3 regions of the Psychromonas sp. SR45-3 genome follow, and region 1 is predicted to be linked to each of the others. Evidence: predicted binding sites of a transcription regulator. Region 1 holds the regulator's gene; each other region holds the start of a gene.

Region 1 (5,466 bases):
GTCAGATCATTAAATAAAGCACCGCTTTGAAATAACATCCCCATTTTTTTTCTAACTTCATAAAGCGCTTTTTGTGAACATTGGTGAATAGATGTGCCATTAAAAATAACTTCGCCACTGTCCGCGGGGATCTGTCCACCGATTAATTTTAATAAGGTAGTTTTACCTATTCCACTTGGCCCAAGCACGGCAGTAATTTTACCTCGTTCAAATTGCATATCGAGGTTATCAAATATTTTCTTTTGCTGGCGCGAGAAACTAAGTTGATTGATAACAATGTGTGATGTTGGCATGAATACATTTTCTCTAAGGAAACGAAAGCTCAGTCTAATAATTCAGACAAGAAAGGCAATTAATAATCGACGATAAAGTCAGTAAAGTATCAATTTAGAGCGAATTTACCCCATAAAGTTCTAAAAAAGCAAAAATTAGTCAGAGGATAGCGGTTATTTTCAATTAATATAGGTTGTTCATTAATCGATTAGTCAGTGAATTAATTAAATAATCTAAGTATTAGTCTTGTTTACGCTATTTAAAAATAAGCAGTCTTGTTATGATGACAGTTAAATACTCAAGTAAACAATGCTCGCCTTAATGTACACATTTTGATATTTTTACCCTAAAATCACCACCTATTTAAAAAAGAGCCTATAAATGATCGATACACCCTATGGAAAAATCAGCACAACTAATTTTCAACGAGCACAAAAAATAAAACTTTTTGTATGTGATGTTGATGGTGTTTTTTCAGATGGTCGAATTTATATGGGAAATAATGGTGAAGAATTAAAAGCATTTCATACAAAAGACGGTTTTGGATTAAAAGCGATCATGCAACAAGGTATTGATGTTGCGATTATTACAGGCAGAGAATCTAATATCGTAAAAAATAGAATGAGTGCATTAGGTATTAAACATATTTTTCAAGGTAAAGATGACAAGTTAACGGTTTATCATTCATTACTTGAGCAATTACAATTAACGCCAGAACAAACGGCCTATATCGGTGATGACGTTGTGGATTTACCTGCCATGATGCTTTCTGGATTAGGTGTCGCTGTTAATGATGCTCATCCGTTGGTGATTCAGCAGGCAGATTTAGTGACAACAACCAAAGGTGGATTTGGTGCGGTACGTGAAATATGTGACCTATTCCTACAATGCCATGGTCAACTATCTATGACGCAAGGTAAAAGTGAATAAATGAATAAACGTCAAAGCATTCCTTTTATTGCTTTAATCGTCGCCTTTGTATTTTGGGTGTATATTAAACCAGAAACAGAGGTGCCCTCATTACCAGAGCACCATCCAAGTTATATCGCCGATGATGTGACAAGCCAGCATTATGATCAACTGGGGTTTAATGATTATCGTGTTTTTGCAGATAAAATGACTAACTATTCGGAAGATGAGTCAACTCACTTTGAGTCGCCTAAAGTCATCGTTTATAACAAAAACAGACAAACCGGTGTCGTTTCCACATGGCAATTAACTAGCCTAAACGGTACGTTAACGGATAAATATAAATTGATACTTTCAGGTAAAGTATTGATTGAAAACTTAAGTAAAGATCAGATCGTACAAACAATGTCTACTGATGAAGCCACGGTGATGCTAGATAGCAAAATTATCACCACACCATTACAAGTCAATTGGACTGGACCACAAATGCGTCAGCAAGGAGTTGGTATGTGGGCATCGATGGAAACAGAAGAAATGACACTTAATTCGAATACAAAAGCGGTATATTTTAATGAATCTAAATAAATTAGCAGTTTCACTTATTTCTTTCACATTGTTCAGTGCAAGTGCACTTGCAATTGAGTCTGACTTTGATCAACCTATTCACGTTTCATCGGTAAAACAACATGCTAACATGAAAAGTAATACCATCATCTTTACCGATGAAGTATTGCTTACCCAAGGCTCAATTAAAATTACAGCCGATAAACTTACTGTTGTACGTGGTAAACAAGCTAACCATGAGACGATGATAGCTGAAGGTAATTTGGCTACTTTCTATCAAACTCAAGATGATGGTAAACCGTTAGATGCACAGGCAAAACATATTCTTTATGACGTCGCAAAAGGTACAATAACGTTAACCAAAAATGCGCAAATAAAACAATTAGATAGCCAGATTAATGGCGCTAAAATTGTCTACTTCCTAGAGTCTCAAGAGCTTAATGTCAGCACCGATAAAGCAAAGCAGGAACGTGTTAAGACGATTTTTTTACCCGCTCAATTTGAAAAAGATAAAACTAAAAAGTCATCTAATTCCTCTACACCAAAAACAATAAAAGAGGAAAAATAAAGATGGCTGAATTACGTGCGACAGGATTAGTAAAAAGCTATAAAGGCCGAACTGTTGTTAATGGTGTAGGGTTAACAGTTAAAACAGGTGAAATCGTCGGTTTATTAGGGCCTAACGGTGCAGGTAAGACCACCTCATTTTATATGGTTGTTGGCTTAGTTAAACAAGATCAAGGCTCTATTATCATTGATGATCAAGATATATCCAGTGATCCCATGCATATTCGAGCGCAAAAAGGTATTGGTTACTTACCACAGGAAGCTTCTATTTTTCGTCGCTTGACTGTGACAGAAAATATCATGGGTATTCTACAAACTCGTAAAGAATTAACGCAGGCACAGCGAGACGAAAAATTGAATACGCTACTCGAAGAGTTTCATATTACACATATTCGAGATAATAAAGGCATGAGTTTATCAGGTGGCGAGCGCCGCCGAGTTGAAATTGCGCGCGCCTTGGCGACTGAACCTAAATTTATTTTACTTGACGAACCCTTTGCTGGTGTCGACCCTATTTCGGTTATCGATATTAAGAATATCATCCAACAGTTGCGAGACCGTGGATTAGGTGTATTAATTACTGACCATAATGTCCGTGAAACCTTGGACGTGTGTGAGCACTCTTATATCGTAAGTCACGGAGAAATTATAGCTATTGGGACGCAAGACGAAATATTAGCAAACGATCATGTAAAACGCGTTTATCTAGGTGAAGAATTTAAACTTTAAGGTATAGTTATTTTTAATTGAGCAATAAGTTCTAGGAATATATGTTTTGATGAAACAAGGTTTACAATTGAAAATGGGTCAGCAATTAGCGATGACTCCTCAATTACAACAAGCAATAAAATTGTTGCAGCTTTCAACACTCGATCTACAACAAGAGATTCAAAACGCGCTAGATTCCAATCCTCTCTTAGAACAAGATGATCAAACGGGTTCAGAAGAAACAGTTAAAGAATCTGACAGTAGCCAACTTGATACTTCTGAGGCTATCTCACAACAAGAATTTTCCGATGATTTACCGGCAGAAAAAGAGTGGGAAGAGTCATACACATCGACACCTATCACAGGTACTAGCTCTAATGCTGTAGCTTATGACGGCGAAGATTCCGTTTATCAAGGTGAGTCCTCGACTTCATTACAGGATCACTTGTTATGGCAAATGCAACTCACTCCTTTTACTGAAACCGATCAAGTTATTGCCATGGCAATCATTGATTCAATTGATGAGTCTGGTTATTTAACAACAAGCTGTGAAAGCATTCTAGAAAGTTTAGAAGCTGATCTTGAAGGCTTAGAGTTAGATGAAGTTGAAGTAGTATTAAAACGTATTCAACATTTTGATCCGTTAGGCGTTGCCGCACGTTCAACTCAAGAATGCTTACAAATTCAACTACGCCAATTACCTGATAGCACTCCTTGGCGCGAAGAAGCTATTTTAATTCTTGAGCAATATATGGAGTTACTCGGTAATCGAGACTATCGAACATTAGCCAGAAAAAGCAAATTCAAAGAAAGCCAATTATCTGAAATAATGCGTTTAATTCAGAGCTTAGAACCAAGGCCTGGTAACAGTATTGAAACCAGTGAAACGCAATATATCGTACCTGATGTTTACGTTAAAAAAATAAACGGACAATGGCGTGTTTCATTAAATCAAGATTGCGACCCTAACTTATCTATAAACGAGCAATATGCTAGTCTATGTAAAGGTAATATCAGCAAAACTGACTCACAATTTATTAAAGGTCACTTGCAAGAAGCGAAATGGTTTATTAAAAGCTTAGAAAGTCGTAATGAAACTTTATTAAAAGTATCTAACTGTATTGTTCAACAGCAACAAGCCTTTTTCGAATATGGCGATGAATCCATGAAACCGATGGTATTAAATGATGTTGCCTTTGAAGTAGAAATGCATGAATCGACCATATCCCGAGTGACAACACAAAAATTTATGCATACTCCACGTGGTATTTATGAATTAAAATTTTTCTTTTCAAGTCATGTTGCAACGGATGGCGGCGGTGAATGCTCATCAACAGCGATTCGTGCATTAATTAAAAAATTAGTCGCGGCAGAGCCGACAAATAAACCCTTAAGTGATAATAAGATAACACAATTATTAGAAGAAAAAGGTATTCAGGTTGCACGACGCACTATTGCAAAATATCGTGAATCTTTAGGTATTCCGCCTTCTAACCAACGTAAACAATTACTTTAAATAGTGAGCAGTGCAAATAAAAATGAGATTAACTATAGTCATTTAATACTAACCTGCTAAACTCGCGCGTTCGTTGAATACAGTTAAATATATTATGAAAATATCTACTTTATTAAATAAAGATTCCGTCTTCTGCCAAACGGTATGCACCAGTAAAAAAGGTGCATTAGAAAAAATCAGTATTATTGCTGCAGAGCAGTTAAATTTAGATGCACAGGAATTATTCGAAAGTTTAATTGCCCGCGAAAAAATCGGTTCTACAGGTGTAGGCTCTGGCATTGCGCTTCCTCATGTTAAAATATCTAGCGACTCCCCTGCGACAGCGGTATTTTTGCAATGCGAATCAGGTATCGATTATGATTCATATGACGGTAACAAAGTAGATATATTATTTGCTATATTTGTTCCTGAGGATCTGTGTAAAGAATACCTTGCTGCGTTGTCAGAAATAAGCCAAAAACTGTTAGATAAGCAATTTCTGCGTCAATTACGCAGCGCAAAGACGAATGAAAAGCTATTTGAGTTATTAACCCTATAAAATTTAGGAGCGCATATGAAGTTAATTGTTATTAGTGGTCGATCAGGCTCAGGAAAAACAATTGCCCTCCATGTCCTAGAAGATTTAGGCTACAACTGCATTGACGGGGTCCCATATCAATTATTAGAACAATTGGTTGATACGGTAGATCCTAAAGATAACAAAGTAGCAGTCAGTTTAGACATCCGCAACATGCCCTCTGACGTTGATGCGATAAAAAAGCTGATTGAATCACTGCAACAAAAAGTCGAATTAGAAATTATCTATATCGACGCATTAACCAGTGAGTTAATTAGACGTTATAGCGAAACTCGACGTTTACACCCGCTGTCCAAACAAAAGTTATCACTATCTCAGGCCTTAGAATTAGAAAACGAAATGCTTGCTCCTT
Region 2 (5,466 bases), on a different contig from region 1:
ACTGTAAAGAAGTTACCTCTTGATTGTCAGTAACGGTACCATTAATAGAATAAATGGAGGAATATATGCTGCGATTAGCGGCGAGTGTAGATAATGTGATCTCAGGTTCTGTCGTATCTTTATTAACTTCCGCAGAAGCAGGGGTATCGTTAGAATCGCATCCGGCAATAAATGTTAAAATGCAAACCGATAAAAAACTATGTTGTAACTTCATGCAACCTTCCAATGGCCAATTTAATGATAATGAATATCATTATTGATCAAAAGATTGATGATTTCAAGCTCTTTTATTCTAGTAAGTTATAAATTTTGCTCTGCTTATTATAAAATTTATTAGTTTAGTTTAACGATCATAAAAGCAGATACCCGCTATCATTCATCACGATCAACAAACAACGTAATGAGTAAATATCGGGTACAAGCGATCAGTAAAAATAGCTCTTTATTTTTTATTGTATAGCGCTTGTCCTGTTTTATCTTGGTCTGACCAGAAATTAATATTGAACTGTGCATCTTCACTTAACTCTACTCGATGCCAATATTGTGGAGGACTCGTTGCAAATTGCCCCGCTTCAATAATCACTGTGACTTCTGGCTCAGTCGCTTCGCTATCTGCAAAACCAAAATACGTGACAACGCCTTCCATGACACATAATTGCCCGAAAACATCTGCCGCCGTATTATGATGAGTTAATAATGCTTTCGGCACAGTATCAACAGTGAAGAAAGGGGTCGAGCGTTGAATTGTCCAATTTGCTGGAATTCGTAAATGACTCATAATATTCTCCTAATTTTATAATAGGGTAGATTTGTTCTAACGAACCTAACCCTAGACTTGCATCGAATAAAGCTCAAAGTGCCGCAGGTAATTCTCTTAGTAATGGAAAAGCTTTTTTCATGTGCCCTTCTGTTACGATAAATCCAACCATTTTTTTGTCTTCGTTATACGCCTTTACTGAGCACCCCTCGGTATCGATATCCGCTTGCCAAGAAGTAACACCATTTACCATATTGCCACCTAACTGCATTGGCATTTTCGGTGTTTTTACTTTAACTAACATCGCCGGTAATGTGACCTCAGTAGCTTGCCCTAATAATGTTTTAGCTAACGCATTCGCACTTAACATGATGGGTTGTAAGTACGACATCACCTTGCCATTTATCTCAGCGCAATCTCCCAAGGCATAAATATTGTTCGCAGATGTTTGTAACTGCAAATTAACAACTAAACCATTGTTGACATTGATACCTGATTTTCGCGCTAGGCCTGTATTCGCTTTTAAACCAGCGGCAGAAATAACACAATCAACAATCTGTGTTTCACCAGAGCTAAGCGTGACACAAATACCTGTTTCGCTTGTATTTAATGCGCCTTTATCTGATAAACAGTGATTCAATGAATGGATGGTTTTTCCCAATTCAAACACAACACCGGCCTCAGCCATTTTATTGCGCAGTTGATTCGCTACCAAGTCTGGTAACATATTTGCCATCACACCTTTACTGGGATCAACCACCAGCACCTTTTTACCACTACTCGACAGGTCCATTGCAATCTCAGTGCCGATCAACCCTGCACCAATAACTAAAACACGTTGAGCTTGCTGCAACTGTTGTTGTGCACTTTCAAACTCACGTAAACTATTAAGTGTGATCACTTTGTCAGTTGCATCGCCTAACATAGTCGGAATAAATGCCCGTGCTCCCGTTGCTAAAACAAGTTTTGAATAAGGATACGCTTCACCTGCAACCAAAATCTCTTGGTGTTCGTAATTGATCTGATCAACTTCGGTAAAGGCATGTAACTTAATGTTAAACTCAGTAGCAAACGCTTCCCCTGATAGCCGAATAAGGTCTGCGCTGCTCTGTTCATTAGTAAATACATGGCTTAAATCTGGCTTATTGTAATCATCACCTGCGTCAAGAGTAAAAACAGAAATCGCTATCGCTTGATCCGTGCGTCTAATGGTTTTGATTAATTGGTAAGCGGCAAAGCCGCTACCAATAATAATGATTGGTGCACTCATGATGCTTTGCTCTGTGCAACCGCAACAAATACATCTTTGCCTAGGCCACATTCAGGACAAAGGAAGAAGTCCGGTACGTCGTTCCAAGCTGTACCAGCTGCAACATCTTGGTTTGGTTCACCAATAGCAGGTTCATAAACCCAGTTACAAACCGTACATAACATGTCTTGAGCATCATCAACTTGAACGGCTACAGTTGCAGAAGGTGCTGTTTGAGGCACTGCATCACTCTGTACGTTTGGCTTTACAATAGGTTTTGCAATAATAGATTTGACAGTGATAGGTTGATTAGCAGTGATAGACTGAATATTACTGATATCATGTAATGCCCAGCTTTTTGCAATGCCACGGCCGTATTCACGACATTCATTCATTGCTTTACCATCAGGACGCCATTTTGTTTTTAAGCTGTCAGCAGTTTCAAAACCGGCATCCATTAAACGTATATTAATACGATCAACGGCACCACCATTCCAACCGTAACTACCAAATGCCGCTGCTTTTTTGTTTTTAAAACGTAATCCTGTTATCTCTTCTAACATCGCAGCAATTTGTGGCATCATCACGTTGTTCATACTTGGAGAACCCACTAATACGCCCTTAGAGCGGAATACGTTAGATAATATTTCGTTTTTATCCTGGCGTGAAACATTGAATACTTTAACCGCAACACCTGGGTCAACGTCATGAATCCCTTGAGCCATGGCATCAGCCATCATGCGCGTATTATTAGACATAGAGTCGTAGAAAATAGTGATGCGGTCTTCTTGATAATTATCTGCCCACTCTAGGTATTGATGAATAATTTGCGTAGGGTCATCGCGCCAAATTACACCGTGAGCAGTTGCAATCATATCAACAGGTAGGTTGAAGCTAAGTACCTCTTTAATCTTGGCAGTCACTAACGAGCTAAAAGGCGTTAAAATATTTGCGTAATAACGTAAACATTGTTCTTTTAATTCGTTTTGATCAACTTCGTCATTAAATAGATGCTCATCACAATAATGTTGACCAAATGCATCATTACTAAACAACACTGCATCATCGGTCAGGTAAGTCATCATACTATCTGGCCAGTGCAACATTGGCGTTTCTACAAATATTAATTGTTTGCCGTTACCAATATCCAAGGCGTCACCGGTTTTTACAATATTAAAATTCCATTCAGGATGATGATGCTGACCTGTAATTGAATCAATTGCATTTTCTGTACAGTAAATAGGCGTATTAGGGATTTTTGCCATTAGCGCCGGCAATGCACCTGAGTGATCTTCTTCTGCATGATTAATAACAATGAAATCAATCTCATTTAGATCAATTTCCATCTCTAGATTTTGCACAAACTGTAAGCTAAAACGATGATCAACCGTATCAATCAATACATTTTTTTGTTCGCGAATCAAATAACTGTTATAGCTGGTACCTTTTGTTAGTTTGAATTCCATACCATGGAAGTTTTCTACTTCCCAATCACGCTGTCCAACCCAATGAATGTTATTTTTAATGTGAATCGTCATATTGTTACCTGCATAATTTATAAAAGATTTAAAAAGTTATCTTCCATACTGCAGATTACATGCCAAAATATAAGCAACTGATTTTATTAAACTTATAATTTTAAGTTGTCATTTTGACATCACTTAAACAATGTCATTTAAACAATAAAAATGTCATAATGACAATAGTGAATCACTTTATATTAGGTTTAATATGGATAATAAATACCAAGCATTAACACAATTAGCGATTGATCTAACGGTCAGCGTTTCTAGTCAGGATAGGTTTGATCGCTTGCTGTCAGTTATTCGTAAACTATTTAATTGTAATGCTTCTGCATTATTAGCTTTTCAACATCAACAATTTTCCCCGTTAGCGATTAATGGCCTTTATGATGAAGTGTTAGGACGACGCTTTAATATTCAAGAACACCCTAGATTAGAAGCAATTGCTAGAGCAGGCGATGTTGTTCGCTTTCCTGCTGACAGCACATTACCCGACCCCTATGATGGGCTTATTCCAAATCATCATGGAGAGTTAAATGTTCATTCTTGTATCGGGCTACCATTACTTGCTAATGATCGCTTAATTGGTGCATTAACAATCGATGCTTTCGACCCTCACCAATTTGATCAATTTAGTAATGATGATCTACGTATTATCAGTGCCCTAGCTGCAGCAAGTTTGCATACTTCACTGTTAATGGAGAAGTTAGAAAACCAAGCTGGCGTGTTCAGTAATAACGACCCACTTGACGCATTTACACAACAAACAAGCGGCATGATTGGTCAATCACAGGGAATTTTAGATCTTAAATCACAAATTAAAGCAGTAGCTGACACTGAATTGTCGGTTTTGATCACTGGTGAAACAGGTGTGGGTAAAGAGCTAGTAGCCTCTTCCATCCATCAACAGTCTACACGTTGCGATAATAACCTGATCTATTTAAACTGTGCAGCATTGCCAGAATCGGTCGCAGAAAGTGAACTATTTGGACATGTGAAGGGGGCATTTACTGGAGCAATAAGTGATCGTAAAGGTAAATTTGAACTTGCCAATAACAGCACACTTTTTCTAGACGAAGTTGGGGAGTTGCCGCTATCGTTACAAGCAAAACTGCTTCGTGCTTTACAATACGGCGATATACAACGTGTTGGTGACGAAAAGAGTTTAAAAGTAAATACACGAATTGTCGCAGCAACTAATCGTACATTGCATGAGGAAGTGAAAGCAGGACGTTTTCGTGCTGATCTTTACCATCGATTGAATGTATTTCCTGTGCATGTGCCACCACTGCGAGAGCGAGATAATGATGTTGTACTATTATCAGGATTCTTTGCTGAACGATGCCGTGCAAAATTAGGCTTTAAACGCTTGAGCATTGACCCCGCTGCTATCAATATTTTACAACAGTATTCGTGGCCGGGTAATGTGCGGGAGTTAGAGCATGCCATCAATCGTGCGGCGGTAATTGCAAAATCACAAGCGGCAGATTCATATCTACAATTAAAGGCAAGCCACTTTCAACTCAATGCAGAACATCTAATCACACAAGATCAAGCCTTAACAAACGCAACACCAGCTGAAAATAGTAAGTTATTTTCCACTGAACATGGTCAAGGGTTACGTGAAGCAACTAATGACTTTCAAGCGACTATCATTAAACAGGCATACCAAGAAAATGCTAACAACTGGGTCTCAACAGCAAAACAGCTTAAGCTCGATACAGGTAATCTACATCGATTGGCTAAACGACTTAATTTAAAATAAAGTGACATTGCTTATTATGCAAGAGACTTTAGGTTATTCGCCTTTACATATAATGAACAGTACAACTCATCGATGATGAGCTTGTAAACAATGGTAGTTTTTTGTTACGAGCTCAATCACCTATTTGCAATAAAACAGCTATTTATTAGCACTTTTCATAAGTGATTGCCAA
Region 3 (5,466 bases), on a different contig from region 1:
GATTTGATGAGTGATGAAAGTGTCATTGTATTTCTCCATGTTTAATAACGATAGTTTTAAATTAAGTCAGGACGGATTCTGGCTTGGTTAATAATATAAGGCTTTCAATCTAGTGAAAGGGATGACATAGTCCATATTTTGAACCCAATCGTCCAAAGTGGTCAGGGAGATAGTAACAATGGATCAACTTTCAATTATCTTGAAGCGGTTTTCGATGAACACGGAAGTCTTTTTTACTGGCAATTTGTGTGGCATTAGTCATTTTGATAAACAACCTAATCAAGGCCATTTACACCTTTTACAGGCAGGTGAGTTAACGCTTATTGATGAGCTGGGCAAATCTCAATTGTTTAATCAGCCGACGGTATTATTTATTCCTTTACCACATACTCATCGTATTGTTGGTGATCCTAATAATCCACCGAAGTTGGTCTGTGCTAATGTAATTTATAATGAAACAACATCTAATCCGATTGCAGAAGCTCTGCCTACCTTGCTGCATTTTAATCTCAATGATTGTCCTAAAATAAAACAGACGTCACTGGCATTATTTGAAGAGGCTTTTGAAGATAGATGCGGTCGATTACCTATGATTAACTCCCTGACGGATATTTTTATTATTTATATTCTTAGGCATGTATTGAGTCATAAAATGATCAAGCATGGTTTATTAGCTGGATTATCTCACCCTCAAATTTCTAAAGTTATCTTAGCTATCCAAGATGCGCCCGAGCGGCAATGGGGGTTAGAGGAGATGGCAGAACTGGCATTAATGTCACGTTCTAAATTTTCTGAATTATTTAAACGCCTTGTTGGTCAAAGCCCTGGAGACTATGTTATTGATTGGCGAATTATTGTAGCGAAAAGTTTATTAAAGAAAAATAAGTCAGTGTCATTAGTCGCCAATGCAGTGGGTTATGAGAACGGGTCTGCACTTGCTCGCGTCTTTAGAAAAAAACTAGGTATGTCACCTAAGGAATGGCTGGAAAAAATGAAGTTATTCAATGCATGAAAATAGAGGTCGAAAATCCTGTAGTAGGAAGCTAGATCCTAAGAATAGAAAGTCTACAGCGATAAGATTGTAAGTATTAAGGTGTAAAATGATAGGTTGGAAATATAGAGTAGCTGTAAAGCTACTCTATAAAAGGCAATGCGAGAATAGCTATTTTATAACAGCTATTTGATAAAGTTAGGCTTTACGACGACGCGCGGCTACTAAGCTAATTAAGCCTAAACCAAATAAGGCCATTGCACCAGGTGCAGGAACTGAAGCAATTTTTGCGACTTCAGTTGCTTGTGTACCATTTCTTAACACACCGTAAGTAAGTAGAGTCGCTGCACCAGTGTTTTCCCAGAACAACAAATCAAAAGATACTAAACCAGTATCTGCAAAGCTAATCAGCCCGCTACTTCTTTTAGCTGTATTTGCATTGTAGGTATAGACTGGATTACCCGCTAGACTAACTATCATGCCATCATCGTGGAAAAACTTCAGTGCAGAATATAAAGAAGTGTCAACAAAACCTGTTGCAGTTAATACAAACGTTTGATTATGACCATTATCAAATCCAGGCGCTCCATGTGCTGCAGCATCGCTGTAAAAAATATTATCACTTTCAAATGAAGATGTTGAGGCAGTTGCGCTATCAATAACTGCTTGAGATTGTGCAATATTGCTTAAAGATGAGTTTGTCTCATAGATATTAATAAGAGCTGCATTTGCGTTTAAAGCCATTAGTGAAGTAACGGCAGCTATGATGATTTTTTTCATGAAATTGATTCCTTTCGTTGTTAGGTTGTTTTTATAATACTCATTAATGATTAACTAATATTGAGTATATATCGCATAGTAAAGCAGTAATCGTGCCAATATGATAATGTGTTAAAATTCAGGTTCTTACTGAGTTGCCGTATGATCTCTGTTTTAATGTGTAAATTTATTCGTCATAAATGCTTATTTTTATACAACGGCTTCTGCTGCATTTATTACAGGTGTTGCCGATCATAAAAAATTTGACGGTACAAAAATAATGTTCATAAAACACAGGTAAAGTATTTAGCGATATCAGCACTTGTATTATTAAGCATAAAATAGGTGCTTTATATTGACTGTTTGACCTGTATCAAGTTATGGTTCTGCCTCCTTTGGATATCGTGTTAAAACGATGCATTTGTAGTGGTCATTAATCCCGTTATGTCGGTTACCATCACATCTGTTTGGGAACTTGGTTAAAGACCAAGGCTGCCCCCGCAACGGTAGAGCAATATTTATTGATTTTGCTGAGCCCGGATACCAAACCTCTGGATGATACTTGCTTTTGACGCAAGTACCGTGGTGTTGCGGAGGGCTTCACCGGCTGGTTTATCTTTATTAAGCATATTGGCAACAGTCATGTATTGCTTATTCTAGGTGTTCCATCTCCTCCACAACTTCGCCTGTTCATTAATCAGACGGAGATTTTTCTGTGTTAACCTTTAAAAAACTAAAACAATTTTCTAATCCCTTCATTTTAGCCGTAACCTGTATGCTTTCATTTTCGGCCAATGCTCATTTCCAAATGCTTTACACCCCTGAATTGTTACATGCAAAAGGCGGGGCAATCAGCTTTAAAATGCCTTTTACACATCCAGCTGCAAGCGGACATGTGATGGCTGTGGATAAACCTGAAGCTTTTTACATGATTAAAAAAGGTAAAAAGACCGACCTTATTGACACGGTTACTGATATTGAGTGGGAAAGCGCAGTTGATAAAGGCCATGCTTATCAGGCAGATGTGAAGTTACGTGGTTTAGGTGATTATGTCTTTATTGCACAGCCTTCTCCTTATTTTGAAGCAGAAGAAGATATTTATATTCAACAAATCACCAAAACAATTGTGAATGTTGGTAACCTCCCTACAGACTGGAATAAAGACATTGGGTTAACGGCTGAAATAGTGCCACTCACTAAACCTTATGCTATTTATGAAGGCGGTATTTTTAGTGCGGTAGTGAAGTCTAATGGCAAGCCAGTTCCATTTGCTGCTGTTGAAGTCGAATTTATGAATTATGTACCGGATATGCAAAATAATCATTTTGCCAAAGAACCGATTATGACACCGCCTTCGGATATTTTTGTGACTCAGACGATCTATACCGATGCGAACGGCACCTTCCACTTTTCATTATTAAAAGCAGGGCAGTGGGGATTTGCCGCGTTAGGTATAGGTGAAAAAACAACTTATCAAGGTAAAGCGTTATCACAAGACGCGGTTATTTGGGTGCAAGCGACTAAGTTACCATAGTCTTTGTAGCGTCGGCTTATATAGGCGCAACGTATTACTTAGACGTATCACTTTAAACGGATAAATTATGCATATTGTTGATGGTGCTCTGTCAGTACCGGTATTAGTCAGTGGCGCAGTTTTGGCGGTCGTCGGTGTTTTTATTGGTCTAAAAAAAATGGATTATGACCACCTGCCATTGGTGGGCGTATTAGCTTCTGTATTTTTTATTGCTTCTTATATCCATTTACCCTTGGGCTTTTCTAGTGTGCATTTAATTATGAATGGACTACTCGGCATTATTTTAGGCTGGGTTGCTTTTCCGGCATTATTAGTGGCATTGCTATTACAGGTTATTTTCTTTGGCTTTGGCGGTTTACTCGTATTGGGTGTTAATACCGTCAATATCGCGTTGCCGGCAGTGATTATTTATTATCTTTGTTACAAAGGCATTCGCCATGAAAGTGCTAAAGTTGCAGCTATTTGGGGCGCGATTGGCGGTGCCGGCGCCATTATCATTACCTCGGTGATGGTGGCTTTTTCATTAGCGTTATCGGGTGAGTCATTTGTATTAGCGGCAAAAGCAGTATTACCTGCGCATATTCCTATTATGATCGTGGAAGGTTTTGTTTCTTATGCTGCAGTCTATTTAATTCATACGGTAAAACCTGAGTTTATTACTAAGGAAAAAAGTTAATGAAAAGATTTTATTCATTATTTATTTTATTGCCTTTTTTATGGTCACTGACGATGAATGCTTTAGCGCATAATGTCGTCGGTGGTGTTTACGTCAATGGTTTTGATATTGAAGGTGAAGCTGGTTTTTCTAATGGTGCGATGGCTAATGCGGGGACGTTGGTTAAAGTGTCTGATCAGTCGGGGACGCCGCTGGGGGAAGTGGTGACTGATGAAGATGGCTTTTTTATATTCACTGCTAGAAAACGTATTAATCATGTGTTTGAAATAAATATGGGAGCGGGGCATACATTAAAAATGCTATTACCTGCTGAAGAGTTGCCTGAAGATCTAGACAATATTGTAAATAATAATATTAACAGCACCATTAGTGGCAATAGTGCCAATAGCAGCAATATAGATACTTCTAGCGCCGCTACTTCTGCGTCTAAAACGTCTGTAAACACTAAAACAAGTACAATCACGGGCACTAGCCAAAATATGAATAATGGGCCGATGTTAAGCGCCCAAATTACGCCATTAATGTTAGAGAAAGCGATTGCTAAACAGATAAAACCTTTACGCAAAGAGATCCAAGCATTAAAAGAAAAATCAGGGTTCCGCGATATGATCGGTGGTATTGGCTATATATTTGGTTTGCTGGGATTGGTGGCTTTTTTACGTGAACGTAAATTAAAGGCTAACAAGTAATGTCGCAGGGGCTAGAGCATAGTTTGACGTCATGGTCAGGACAAGCACTAAAACATCAAGCATCATGGATAGATGCAATTGATGCACGTGTGCGTGTGGTTTGCTCGGGGTTATTTGCGCTAGTTGTCGTTTTAAGCAGTCATTTTGTGCCGACCTTAGTCGGTTTGTTAGCTGCTTTTATACTGGTGAAGTCGAGCAAACTCAATATAAAGCGTACCTTGCGTCGAGTGATTGCGATGGATTTGTTCATGTTAACGCTAATATGTGTTTTGCCGTTTACCACACCCGGTGATGCGATGTTTAGTGTGTTTGGTTTTGATGCTAGTTGGCAAGGTTTAGCACATGCGTTATTAATCACTATTAAAGCGAATGCGGTGTTGTTAGTGTTATTTTCATTAGTAGCAACGATGAGTGCATCAACTCTAGGGCATGCACTTGCACATCTTAAAGTACCTGATAAATTAGTTCACTTAATGTTATTTATGGTGCGTTATTTAGATGTGATCAGCCAAGAATATAAAAAGATGCGTCGTGCAATGCAAGCGCGTGCTTTTGTTCTGCGCACCAATCAACATACTTGGAAAAGCATCGGTTACTTGTTTGGCATGCTATTAATTCGTTCTGTAGAGCGTGCTGAACGTATTTCAGGAGCCATGAAGTGTCGTGGTTTTTGTGGTCGTTATTATCTTAACGATGATATGAAAATGCGTCGCGTAGATGCTATTTTTGGTTTTGCTTTTTTCTGTTTCTTAATACTGTTAATAGGGCTCAATATTGATGACTTATTCAAATCAACCGCTGATTAAGATAGAAAACC

Evidence for each region. Region 1 encodes sigma-54, which starts transcription at its own class of promoters, with help from an activator protein. Its sites were predicted from a motif close to GTTGGCACGNNNNTNGNNT; they were not measured.
Region 2: a site for sigma-54 is predicted at 3,593-3,611, ahead of norV (anaerobic nitric oxide reductase flavorubredoxin). Genes of this name have one in related genera too.
Region 3: a site for sigma-54 is predicted at 1,853-1,871, ahead of H5084_RS14960 (PEP-CTERM sorting domain-containing protein). Genes of this name have one in related genera too.

The regions. Positions count from the first base shown of each region.
Region 1 is NZ_JACJDP010000002.1:104,027-109,492, forward strand. Features, by position in the region: gene H5084_RS01810 (ATP-binding cassette domain-containing protein) at 1-293, opposite strand, end outside; gene kdsC (3-deoxy-manno-octulosonate-8-phosphatase KdsC) at 655-1,203, shown strand; gene lptC (LPS export ABC transporter periplasmic protein LptC) at 1,204-1,767, shown strand; gene lptA (lipopolysaccharide transport periplasmic protein LptA) at 1,754-2,314, shown strand; gene lptB (LPS export ABC transporter ATP-binding protein) at 2,317-3,042, shown strand; gene H5084_RS01835 (RNA polymerase factor sigma-54) at 3,092-4,537, shown strand; gene H5084_RS01840 (PTS sugar transporter subunit IIA) at 4,632-5,075, shown strand; gene rapZ (RNase adapter RapZ) at 5,091-5,466, shown strand, end outside.
Region 2 is NZ_JACJDP010000049.1:22,371-27,836, forward strand. Features, by position in the region: gene H5084_RS17555 (RCC1 domain-containing protein) at 1-214, opposite strand, end outside; gene H5084_RS17560 (DUF1971 domain-containing protein) at 443-778, opposite strand; gene norW (NADH:flavorubredoxin reductase NorW) at 852-2,027, opposite strand; gene norV (anaerobic nitric oxide reductase flavorubredoxin) at 2,024-3,544, opposite strand; gene norR (nitric oxide reductase transcriptional regulator NorR) at 3,738-5,294, shown strand.
Region 3 is NZ_JACJDP010000033.1:7,963-13,428, forward strand. Features, by position in the region: gene H5084_RS14950 (YHS domain-containing (seleno)protein) at 1-26, opposite strand, end outside; gene H5084_RS14955 (AraC family transcriptional regulator) at 179-1,012, shown strand; gene H5084_RS14960 (PEP-CTERM sorting domain-containing protein) at 1,190-1,771, opposite strand; cobalamin riboswitch at 2,174-2,317, shown strand; gene H5084_RS14965 (DUF4198 domain-containing protein) at 2,466-3,284, shown strand; gene cbiM (cobalt transporter CbiM) at 3,352-3,960, shown strand; gene H5084_RS14975 (hypothetical protein) at 3,960-4,649, shown strand; gene cbiQ (cobalt ECF transporter T component CbiQ) at 4,649-5,455, shown strand; gene H5084_RS14985 (energy-coupling factor ABC transporter ATP-binding protein) at 5,427-5,466, shown strand, end outside.